3 regions of the Ureibacillus chungkukjangi genome follow, and region 1 is predicted to be linked to each of the others. Evidence: a T-box and tRNA genes for the amino acid it is inferred to sense, from the RefSeq annotation. Region 1 holds a T-box; the other regions hold tRNA genes.
The links. A T-box is a leader RNA that pairs with one kind of tRNA and senses whether it is charged. The one in region 1 lies ahead of ileS (isoleucine--tRNA ligase), so its partner is inferred to be a tRNA-Ile.
Positions count from the first base shown of each region.

Region 2: it encodes a tRNA-Ile, which carries the amino acid that the T-box ahead of ileS (isoleucine--tRNA ligase) is inferred to sense. The anticodon was not compared.
Region 3: it encodes a tRNA-Ile, which carries the amino acid that the T-box ahead of ileS (isoleucine--tRNA ligase) is inferred to sense. The anticodon was not compared.

Region 1 covers NZ_CP085009.1:3,689,464-3,692,708, reverse strand. The annotation lists gene ileS (isoleucine--tRNA ligase) at 1-1,741, opposite strand, end outside; T-box leader at 1,799-2,036, opposite strand; gene LG296_RS18220 (MazG nucleotide pyrophosphohydrolase domain-containing protein) at 3,192-3,245, shown strand, end outside.
Region 2 covers NZ_CP085009.1:2,835,535-2,838,779, reverse strand. The annotation lists tRNA gene LG296_RS14050 (tRNA-Thr) at 4-79, shown strand; tRNA gene LG296_RS14045 (tRNA-Lys) at 87-161, shown strand; tRNA gene LG296_RS14040 (tRNA-Leu) at 181-265, shown strand; tRNA gene LG296_RS14035 (tRNA-Gly) at 306-380, shown strand; tRNA gene LG296_RS14030 (tRNA-Leu) at 386-474, shown strand; tRNA gene LG296_RS14025 (tRNA-Arg) at 482-558, shown strand; tRNA gene LG296_RS14020 (tRNA-Pro) at 571-647, shown strand; tRNA gene LG296_RS14015 (tRNA-Ala) at 675-750, shown strand; tRNA gene LG296_RS14010 (tRNA-Met) at 773-846, shown strand; tRNA gene LG296_RS14005 (tRNA-Ile) at 854-930, shown strand; tRNA gene LG296_RS14000 (tRNA-Ser) at 948-1,040, shown strand; tRNA gene LG296_RS13995 (tRNA-Met) at 1,066-1,140, shown strand; tRNA gene LG296_RS13990 (tRNA-Asp) at 1,144-1,219, shown strand; tRNA gene LG296_RS13985 (tRNA-Phe) at 1,242-1,317, shown strand; tRNA gene LG296_RS13980 (tRNA-Gly) at 1,324-1,397, shown strand; tRNA gene LG296_RS13975 (tRNA-Ile) at 1,403-1,479, shown strand; tRNA gene LG296_RS13970 (tRNA-Asn) at 1,491-1,565, shown strand; tRNA gene LG296_RS13965 (tRNA-Ser) at 1,569-1,659, shown strand; tRNA gene LG296_RS13960 (tRNA-Glu) at 1,669-1,740, shown strand; partial or broken gene LG296_RS13955 (IS1595 family transposase) at 1,930-2,315, shown strand; gene LG296_RS13950 (transcription initiation factor TFIIIB) at 2,485-2,685, shown strand.
Region 3 covers NZ_CP085009.1:2,838,797-2,842,041, reverse strand. The annotation lists rRNA gene LG296_RS14165 (23S ribosomal RNA) at 1-1,063, shown strand, start outside; tRNA gene LG296_RS14160 (tRNA-Val) at 1,132-1,207, shown strand; tRNA gene LG296_RS14155 (tRNA-Thr) at 1,213-1,288, shown strand; tRNA gene LG296_RS14150 (tRNA-Lys) at 1,296-1,370, shown strand; tRNA gene LG296_RS14145 (tRNA-Leu) at 1,390-1,474, shown strand; tRNA gene LG296_RS14140 (tRNA-Gly) at 1,515-1,589, shown strand; tRNA gene LG296_RS14135 (tRNA-Leu) at 1,595-1,683, shown strand; tRNA gene LG296_RS14130 (tRNA-Arg) at 1,691-1,767, shown strand; tRNA gene LG296_RS14125 (tRNA-Pro) at 1,780-1,856, shown strand; tRNA gene LG296_RS14120 (tRNA-Ala) at 1,884-1,959, shown strand; tRNA gene LG296_RS14115 (tRNA-Met) at 1,982-2,055, shown strand; tRNA gene LG296_RS14110 (tRNA-Ile) at 2,063-2,139, shown strand; tRNA gene LG296_RS14105 (tRNA-Ser) at 2,157-2,249, shown strand; tRNA gene LG296_RS14100 (tRNA-Met) at 2,275-2,349, shown strand; tRNA gene LG296_RS14095 (tRNA-Asp) at 2,353-2,428, shown strand; tRNA gene LG296_RS14090 (tRNA-Phe) at 2,451-2,526, shown strand; tRNA gene LG296_RS14085 (tRNA-Gly) at 2,533-2,606, shown strand; tRNA gene LG296_RS14080 (tRNA-Ile) at 2,612-2,688, shown strand; tRNA gene LG296_RS14075 (tRNA-Asn) at 2,700-2,774, shown strand; tRNA gene LG296_RS14070 (tRNA-Ser) at 2,778-2,868, shown strand; tRNA gene LG296_RS14065 (tRNA-Glu) at 2,878-2,949, shown strand; rRNA gene rrf (5S ribosomal RNA) at 3,058-3,173, shown strand; tRNA gene LG296_RS14055 (tRNA-Val) at 3,184-3,245, shown strand, end outside.

The DNA.
Region 1 (3,245 bases):
GCTCATCTAAAACATGACCTAAGGATAAGACATTTTTATACGGCGCCTTACCCGTGTAAAGAGTTGAAACAGCAAGCAAGCTATAGAAAAATCCTCTGGTTTGATCGATTCCCTCAATAACGACATCAGCAGGAAACTGTTTTTGGAAAGTTTCTTGCTTAAATGGATAATGATGCTGAGCGAATGGCATGGAGCCGCTGTCGAACCAGACATCAATAACTTCAGGTGTTCGCTGCATCTCGTCATGACATTTTGGACAAGTACATGTGACATCATCGATATAAGGCTTGTGAAGCTCAAGGCTTTCAGGAAGGGGCTTCGCTGCACGCATTCTTAATTCTTCAATACTAGCTGGTACAAATTCGTGATTACAGGAATTGCAAATCCAAACGTTTAATGGCGTACCCCAATAACGATTACGGCTAATATTCCAATCCACAACGTTTTCAAGGAAATTGCCAAAACGGCCATCTTTAATATGCGCGGGATACCAGGTTACGGTCTCGTTATTTTCAAGCAATTGTTTTTTTAGTGATGACATCTTGATAAACCAGCTATCTGTCGCGTAGTAGAGCAGAGGAGAATCACATCGCCAGCAGTGCGGGTAGCTATGTGTGTATTTCTCCTTATGGAAAAGGCAATTTGATGTAGCTAATAATTTAATGATTTCTACATCACACTCCTTCACAAATTTCCCTGCTAGCTCTGTAACTTCCTTCGTGTATCGACCTTGCTGGTTTACGACATTTACAAAGGAAAGTCCATTTTGCTGAATAGTCCTGTAATCATCTTCCCCATAAGCAGGTGCGATATGGACAATTCCCGTACCACTCGTTTCAGTAACATAATCAGCCATGACAACGAAATGCCCTTTTTCAACCGTTACATAGTCGAAAGGAGGGTGGTAGGCGAATCCTTCAAATTCTGTTCCCTTATGTTCACTGATCACAGCTGCCTGTGAGCCGAGAACTGTTGATAAAAGAGATTTTGCAACGATATAGATTTCTCCCTGAAATTCAGCCTTTACATAAGTGAGGCTAGGATTCATAGCGAGCGCCACATTTGCCGGTAATGTCCAAGGTGTTGTCGTCCATCCTAGGAAGAATTCATCTGCGTCTACGAGCTTGAATTTCACTGTGGCCGATAAATCCTTCACGTCTTTATAGCCTTGAGCAACTTCATGCGAGCTTAAAGAAGTTTGGCAGCTCGGGCAATACGGTGAAACGCGGTGTCCCTTATAAAGCAATTGATCCTGATGAACCTTGCTAAGAATATTCCAGACACTTTCGATATACTCATTACTTAGTGTGAGATAGGGATTGTCAAGGTCCACCCAATAAGCGAGCTCCTCCGTAAAGGAACGCCAAATCTTTTCATAGGTGAATACACTCCCCTTACATTTTTCGATAAAGTGGGAAATGCCATATCGTTCGATTTCCTGTTTGCCAGAAATGCCAAGCTGTTTTTCAACACCTAATTCAACAGGCAAGCCATGAGTATCCCAGCCTGCTTTTCGTTCAACTAAATAACCCTGCATGGTTTTGTAGCGGGCCACCACATCCTTAACCGTTCTCCCTAAAGCGTGACCAACATGGGGTAAGCCATTGGCAGTCGGCGGTCCCTCGTAAAATACAAAGGGTGTATTTTCTTTACGGTTTTGAATGGACTTCTCAAAAATCTTCTCTTTTTCCCAAAACTGTCGAATTCTTTGTTCTCGGTCTTGCAGCGATTCTTTACCCATAAAAGTCATTCCTCCTATACATTTTGTATAAAAGGCATACAAAAAACCCCGTCCCAAGTAAGGGACGGGGTTAACCGCGATACCACCCTAATTCTATTGAAGCCGGTCCAATAGCACTTAGCAACGTACAATCATACGTGTTCTTTTTAACGGTAGACACCCGGGCTCGCTTACTGATTTCAGCTAACCTTCTCAGAGAGGATTTTCATGCTACACTTGAACACTGACTTTCACCAAAATGTCAGCTCTCTGGGGAACAAGACGAAACACTACTCTTTCTCATCAACGAATTTGTATGCTTTTATTGAAACATATTGTATGCAAGTAATTGAATTTTGTCAATATTAAATTAATTTTATTTTGAGGAGATTGCGGGGGGATTTGTGGCAGGATTGCGGCGAAATAGCTTGGGCTCGGCGAGGATTGTGAGATTCGGTATCACGAAGAGGCGGTGTGACGAGTGGTATTGCTACAGGATGGTGGGGGAAATACTTCAGAAGGTAGTAAAGTGGGGGGAGATTACGACGATTGGACGAGGAAGTAGCTCGAAGGTTGTAGCAAAGCGAGCGGTATTGCGACGATGGAGAAGGGAGAACGCGGTGGAAGGTAGCAAAGAGGGTGAGATTGCGACGATGGGGCAGAGGAACCGCAATGGAAGGTAGCAAAGCGAGCGAGATTGCGCCGATGAGGCAGAGGAAACGCGGTGGAAGGTAGCAAAGAGGGTGGTATTGCGCCGATGGGGCAGAGGAACCGCGGCGGAAGGTAGCAAAGCGAGCGGTATTGCGACGACGAGGCAGGGGAACAGCGGCGGAAGGTAGCAAAGCGAGTGGTATTGCGACGATAGAGAAGGGAGAACGCGGTGGAAGGTAGCAAAGCGAGCGAGATTGCGCCGATGAGGCAGAGGAAACGCGGTGGAAGGTAGCAAAGAGGGTGGTATTGCGCCGATGGGGCAGAGGAACCGCAATGGAAGGTAGCAAAGCGAGTGGTATTGCGACGATTAGGCAGAGGAACCGCAAAGGAAGGTAGCAAAGTGAGCGGTATTGCGACGATGCGGCAGAGAAACCGCGCTCAAAGGTAGCAAAGTGAGCGGTATTACGACGATACAGCAACGCTACTACAAGTCATAAGTCAAATGAAAGTCAAAAAAATCAAACAAATAAAGCAAAATGAAGTTCATCCACCAAATGAAAACCTCCCCACCCAGAAGCCATCTTAAAAGTGGTATTCATTCCAAGAGTAAACGCTAAAAATATCTTACATACGGAAAATTCACGAGATTTCACGTCGCCAACACGCGATCGACTATAACGCAATAAGTTCATTAAAAAACGACACGTCAAATATCGTTTCCCTCCTGGATATTTATGTTAAAATTATCTATAAAATTTACGAGATTAGGGTGATGATTGTGAGGGATATACAGGCTTTTTTAAGTAGCTTTCAACGAGAGATGAATTGGGAAATTTCAGATGAAAATTATAGAGATTCCAAGGATTCAATTTTA
Region 2 (3,245 bases), 850 kb from region 1:
AATGCCGGTGTAGCTCAGTTGGTAGAGCAACTGACTTGTAATCAGTAGGTCGAGGGTTCGACTCCTTTCGCCGGCACCATTTTTTAGAGCCATTAGCTCAGTGGTAGAGCATCTGACTTTTAATCAGAGGGTCGAAGGTTCAAGTCCTTCATGGCTCACCAGTTTTATTTATACTTAAATGCGGGTGTGGCGGAATTGGCAGACGCACTAGACTTAGGATCTAGCGCCGCAAGGCGTGGGGGTTCGACTCCCTTCACCCGCACCATTTAAGTTTTAAAGATTACAAGAATATTTATTATGCACATGCGGAAGTAGTTCAGTGGTAGAACACCACCTTGCCAAGGTGGGGGTCGCGAGTTCGAACCTCGTCTTCCGCTCCAAATGTGCCGGGGTGGCGGAACTGGCAGACGCACAGGACTTAAAATCCTGCGGTAGGTGACTACCGTACCGGTTCGATTCCGGTCCTCGGCACCATTATTATGCGCCCGTAGCTCAATTGGATAGAGCGTCTGACTACGGATCAGAAGGTTGTGGGTTCGACTCCTGCCGGGCGCGCCAATACAATACATACGAGAAGTAGCTCAGCTTGGTAGAGCACTTGGTTTGGGACCAAGGGGTCGCAGGTTCGAATCCTGTCTTCTCGACCATGCAACACTAATGAAAATTCCTTTTATGGGGCCTTAGCTCAGCTGGGAGAGCGCCTGCCTTGCACGCAGGAGGTCAGCGGTTCGATCCCGCTAGGCTCCACCAATTTTTTAAATATATATATCCTGGCGGCGTAGCTCAGCTGGCTAGAGCGTACGGTTCATACCCGTGAGGTCGGGGGTTCGATCCCCTCTGCCGCCATCTTGAAGGACCTTTAGCTCAGTTGGTTAGAGCAGACGGCTCATAACCGTCCGGTCGCAGGTTCGAGTCCTGCAAGGTCCACCATAGGAGATATAATATACGGAGGCATACCCAAGTCTGGCTGAAGGGATCGGTCTTGAAAACCGACAGGCGGGTTACACCGCGCGTGGGTTCGAATCCTACTGCCTCCGCCATTTTTTAAAATATAAATAATATTATCGCGGGGTGGAGCAGTGGTAGCTCGTCGGGCTCATAACCCGAAGGTCGCAGGTTCAAATCCTGTCCCCGCAACCAAATGGTCCCGTGGTGTAGCGGTTAACATGCCTGCCTGTCACGCAGGAGATCGCCGGTTCGATCCCGGTCGGGACCGCCATTTAAATCAAATTAGGTTAGATGGGTCAGTAGCTCAGTTGGTAGAGCATTAGATTGAAGCTCTAAGTGTCGGCGGTTCGATTCCGTCCTGACCCACCATTTTTTGCGGGTGTAGTTTAATGGTAAAACCTCAGCCTTCCAAGCTGATGTCGTGAGTTCGATTCTCATCACCCGCTCCAAGTATGGGCCTATAGCTCAGCTGGTTAGAGCGCACGCCTGATAAGCGTGAGGTCGATGGTTCGAGTCCATTTAGGCCCACCATACAAGAATATTCCGAAGTAGCTCAGTGGTAGAGCAACCGGCTGTTAACCGGTTGGTCGTAGGTTCGAGTCCTACCTTCGGAGCCATATGGGGAAGTACTCAAGTGGCTGAAGAGGCGCCCCTGCTAAGGGTGTAGGTCGGGCAACCGGCGCGAGGGTTCAAATCCCTCCTTCTCCGCCATATCAGTTAGGCCCGTTGGTCAAGTGGTTAAGACACCGCCCTTTCACGGCGGTAACACGGGTTCGAATCCCGTACGGGTCATAATTTAAAGAAAAAAGTCCTAAAGGTTTGATTAACAAACCTTTAGGACTTTTTTTATTTATCGCTCTGTTAAAGGATGATGTTGAAAATTGATACCTTTCATATGAATGGTTATAATGAGAACAAATATTCTTATTGGAGGGTTCAATGATGTGTAAATCGTTTAGACATTTATTAAAACATATTGATAAATTATCGCATATAATAGGTTCGAAAATAACACCTAATAATGTATTTGTAACAGATGCTTGGAGAGCCTATGAAAAGTATGCCAATGAATGAAAAAGGGATAGAACACTACCGTATTAAATCAGACGATGGAAAACACGTTATCAAAGGTTTACATTATATCCAAAATGTAAATGAACTTCATTCACGTTTAAAACATTGGATACATCGTTTTAAAGGGGTAGCTTCTAATTACCTCGATAATTACCTTGCTTGGTTTTTTATTTGTGGATAGTCATAGTAATGAAAGTACAAAACATAATATCAAAGAATTTCTGTTGACATCATTTATTTTTAAAATGACAGAAACCTATCGAAGTTTAAGGTTATCGAAATTTAATATGTAATACTTATTTGATTATGACGGCTTTCGCCAGATTATGTGGACTTACAGTGTTAAAACGAAATAAAGTTCCCAAACATCAATTTTAGATATTTGTCATTAGTTATTAGATAAGTTATGATTTATAATGTAAATTAATTGAAATTATGTTAATTAAAAGTGGAGGTTTTCGAATGAATCAACCTGCAAAAGTAACTGAATGTCCGAAATGCGGTGGAAAAGAATTAGGTAAGGGTAAGCAAAGTGGATATGGAGCGGTGCATAGTTATAGTACAATTATAGGAGTAGCCGTTGAACATATTATTTGTACGGAATGTGGATATATAATTGAAAGCTATGTGAAAAATCCAACTAAATTTAAAGGGACGCGTTAAATTTAGTTCAAGCAATAAAGTGCTTTAATTGGAATTGAACTTCAACACTTAGGTGCAAAGTTGAAGGAGAGTATTTAAATTGAAGATATTTTAGTTCATTAAAGGTTTATAAGATATACATAATCATTCAAAATAAAGTTGCAAATAAAATTTTGAGGGACAGTTAAAAAAGGCACGAACGTTAATTTAAAAACGTTTCGTGCCTTTTATTGTGAACAGTTTTTAAGCGTTATTTTATACAGATGGTTCAAATGATTAATACAACTATATTTGTGTTTGGGGTGTATTCACTATAACGAATTTAATCGTGTATATGTCTTATTGTTGTATATCCATATTTCTCTTACTATACCAAAAGTGGGAAGCCCAGATAAATCCAGGCTTCCCAAATTATTAACAACAATTAAATATACAGAGCCTTATTTATAAATCTGATTTGTTCTAAGTATCTCGATATCTCGGATAATCATTCACTTTTCGTAAAACCTATTTAACACCAATGTCGAAATAGATAGTACACAATTTATGCATGATTTAACTAACCATTTAACCTTCCCTAT
Region 3 (3,245 bases), 850 kb from region 1:
CCGGTGCTGGAAGGTTAAGAGGAGGGGTTAGCGCAAGCGAAGCTCTGAATTGAAGCCCCAGTAAACGGCGGCCGTAACTATAACGGTCCTAAGGTAGCGAAATTCCTTGTCGGGTAAGTTCCGACCCGCACGAAAGGCGTAACGATCTGGGCACTGTCTCAACGAGAGACTCGGTGAAATTATAGTACCTGTGAAGATGCAGGTTACCCGCGACAGGACGGAAAGACCCCGTGGAGCTTTACTGTAGCCTGATATTGAATTTTGGTACAACTTGTACAGGATAGGTAGGAGCCAGAGAACTCGGAGCGCCAGCTTCGAGGGAGGCGTCGGTGGGATACTACCCTGGTTGTATTGAAATTCTAACCCATGCCCCTTAGCGGGGCAGGAGACAGTGTCAGGTGGACAGTTTGACTGGGGCGGTCGCCTCCTAAAAGGTAACGGAGGCGCCCAAAGGTTCCCTCAGAATGGTTGGAAATCATTCGTAGAGTGTAAAGGCACAAGGGAGCTTGACTGCGAGACCTACAAGTCGAGCAGGGTCGAAAGACGGGCTTAGTGATCCGGTGGTTCCGCATGGAAGGGCCATCGCTCAACGGATAAAAGCTACCCCGGGGATAACAGGCTTATCTCCCCCAAGAGTCCACATCGACGGGGAGGTTTGGCACCTCGATGTCGGCTCATCGCATCCTGGGGCTGTAGTCGGTCCCAAGGGTTGGGCTGTTCGCCCATTAAAGCGGTACGCGAGCTGGGTTCAGAACGTCGTGAGACAGTTCGGTCCCTATCCGTCGTGGGCGTAGGAAATTTGAGAGGAGCTGTCCTTAGTACGAGAGGACCGGGATGGACACACCGCTGGTGTACCAGTTGTCTTGCCAAAGGCATCGCTGGGTAGCTATGTGTGGACGGGATAAGTGCTGAAAGCATCTAAGCATGAAGCCCCCCTCAAGATGAGATTTCCCATTACGCAAGTAAGTAAGATCCCTCAAAGACGATGAGGTAGATAGGTTCGAGGTGGAAGTGTGGTGACACATGGAGCTGACGAATACTAATCGATCGAGGACTTAACCAAAATCTTGAATGCAATCAATGTCTTTATCCAGTTTTGAGAGAACAATGTTCTTTATTTATTATTACCCAGGAGGATTAGCTCAGCTGGGAGAGCACCTGCCTTACAAGCAGGGGGTCGGCGGTTCGAGCCCGTCATCCTCCACCATAAATGCCGGTGTAGCTCAGTTGGTAGAGCAACTGACTTGTAATCAGTAGGTCGAGGGTTCGACTCCTTTCGCCGGCACCATTTTTTAGAGCCATTAGCTCAGTGGTAGAGCATCTGACTTTTAATCAGAGGGTCGAAGGTTCAAGTCCTTCATGGCTCACCAGTTTTATTTATACTTAAATGCGGGTGTGGCGGAATTGGCAGACGCACTAGACTTAGGATCTAGCGCCGCAAGGCGTGGGGGTTCGACTCCCTTCACCCGCACCATTTAAGTTTTAAAGATTACAAGAATATTTATTATGCACATGCGGAAGTAGTTCAGTGGTAGAACACCACCTTGCCAAGGTGGGGGTCGCGAGTTCGAACCTCGTCTTCCGCTCCAAATGTGCCGGGGTGGCGGAACTGGCAGACGCACAGGACTTAAAATCCTGCGGTAGGTGACTACCGTACCGGTTCGATTCCGGTCCTCGGCACCATTATTATGCGCCCGTAGCTCAATTGGATAGAGCGTCTGACTACGGATCAGAAGGTTGTGGGTTCGACTCCTGCCGGGCGCGCCAATACAATACATACGAGAAGTAGCTCAGCTTGGTAGAGCACTTGGTTTGGGACCAAGGGGTCGCAGGTTCGAATCCTGTCTTCTCGACCATGCAACACTAATGAAAATTCCTTTTATGGGGCCTTAGCTCAGCTGGGAGAGCGCCTGCCTTGCACGCAGGAGGTCAGCGGTTCGATCCCGCTAGGCTCCACCAATTTTTTAAATATATATATCCTGGCGGCGTAGCTCAGCTGGCTAGAGCGTACGGTTCATACCCGTGAGGTCGGGGGTTCGATCCCCTCTGCCGCCATCTTGAAGGACCTTTAGCTCAGTTGGTTAGAGCAGACGGCTCATAACCGTCCGGTCGCAGGTTCGAGTCCTGCAAGGTCCACCATAGGAGATATAATATACGGAGGCATACCCAAGTCTGGCTGAAGGGATCGGTCTTGAAAACCGACAGGCGGGTTACACCGCGCGTGGGTTCGAATCCTACTGCCTCCGCCATTTTTTAAAATATAAATAATATTATCGCGGGGTGGAGCAGTGGTAGCTCGTCGGGCTCATAACCCGAAGGTCGCAGGTTCAAATCCTGTCCCCGCAACCAAATGGTCCCGTGGTGTAGCGGTTAACATGCCTGCCTGTCACGCAGGAGATCGCCGGTTCGATCCCGGTCGGGACCGCCATTTAAATCAAATTAGGTTAGATGGGTCAGTAGCTCAGTTGGTAGAGCATTAGATTGAAGCTCTAAGTGTCGGCGGTTCGATTCCGTCCTGACCCACCATTTTTTGCGGGTGTAGTTTAATGGTAAAACCTCAGCCTTCCAAGCTGATGTCGTGAGTTCGATTCTCATCACCCGCTCCAAGTATGGGCCTATAGCTCAGCTGGTTAGAGCGCACGCCTGATAAGCGTGAGGTCGATGGTTCGAGTCCATTTAGGCCCACCATACAAGAATATTCCGAAGTAGCTCAGTGGTAGAGCAACCGGCTGTTAACCGGTTGGTCGTAGGTTCGAGTCCTACCTTCGGAGCCATATGGGGAAGTACTCAAGTGGCTGAAGAGGCGCCCCTGCTAAGGGTGTAGGTCGGGCAACCGGCGCGAGGGTTCAAATCCCTCCTTCTCCGCCATATCAGTTAGGCCCGTTGGTCAAGTGGTTAAGACACCGCCCTTTCACGGCGGTAACACGGGTTCGAATCCCGTACGGGTCATATAAAAATATTTTTTTATAAAAAGGCTTGAAATAATATACATTTATGGTATTATAAATCTTGTCTTAATTAAATGTACTTTATTAAATTAAGTAAAGTCATTCATAGTCTAGTGATGATGGCAAAGAGGTCACACCCGTTCCCATACCGAACACGGAAGTTAAGCTCTTTAGCGCCGATGGTAGTTGGGGGATTCCCCCTGTGAGAGTAGGACGTCGCTAGGCATATTACCCAGGAGGATTAGCTCAGCTGGGAGAGCACCTGCCTTACAAGCAGGGGGTCGGCGGTTCGAGCCC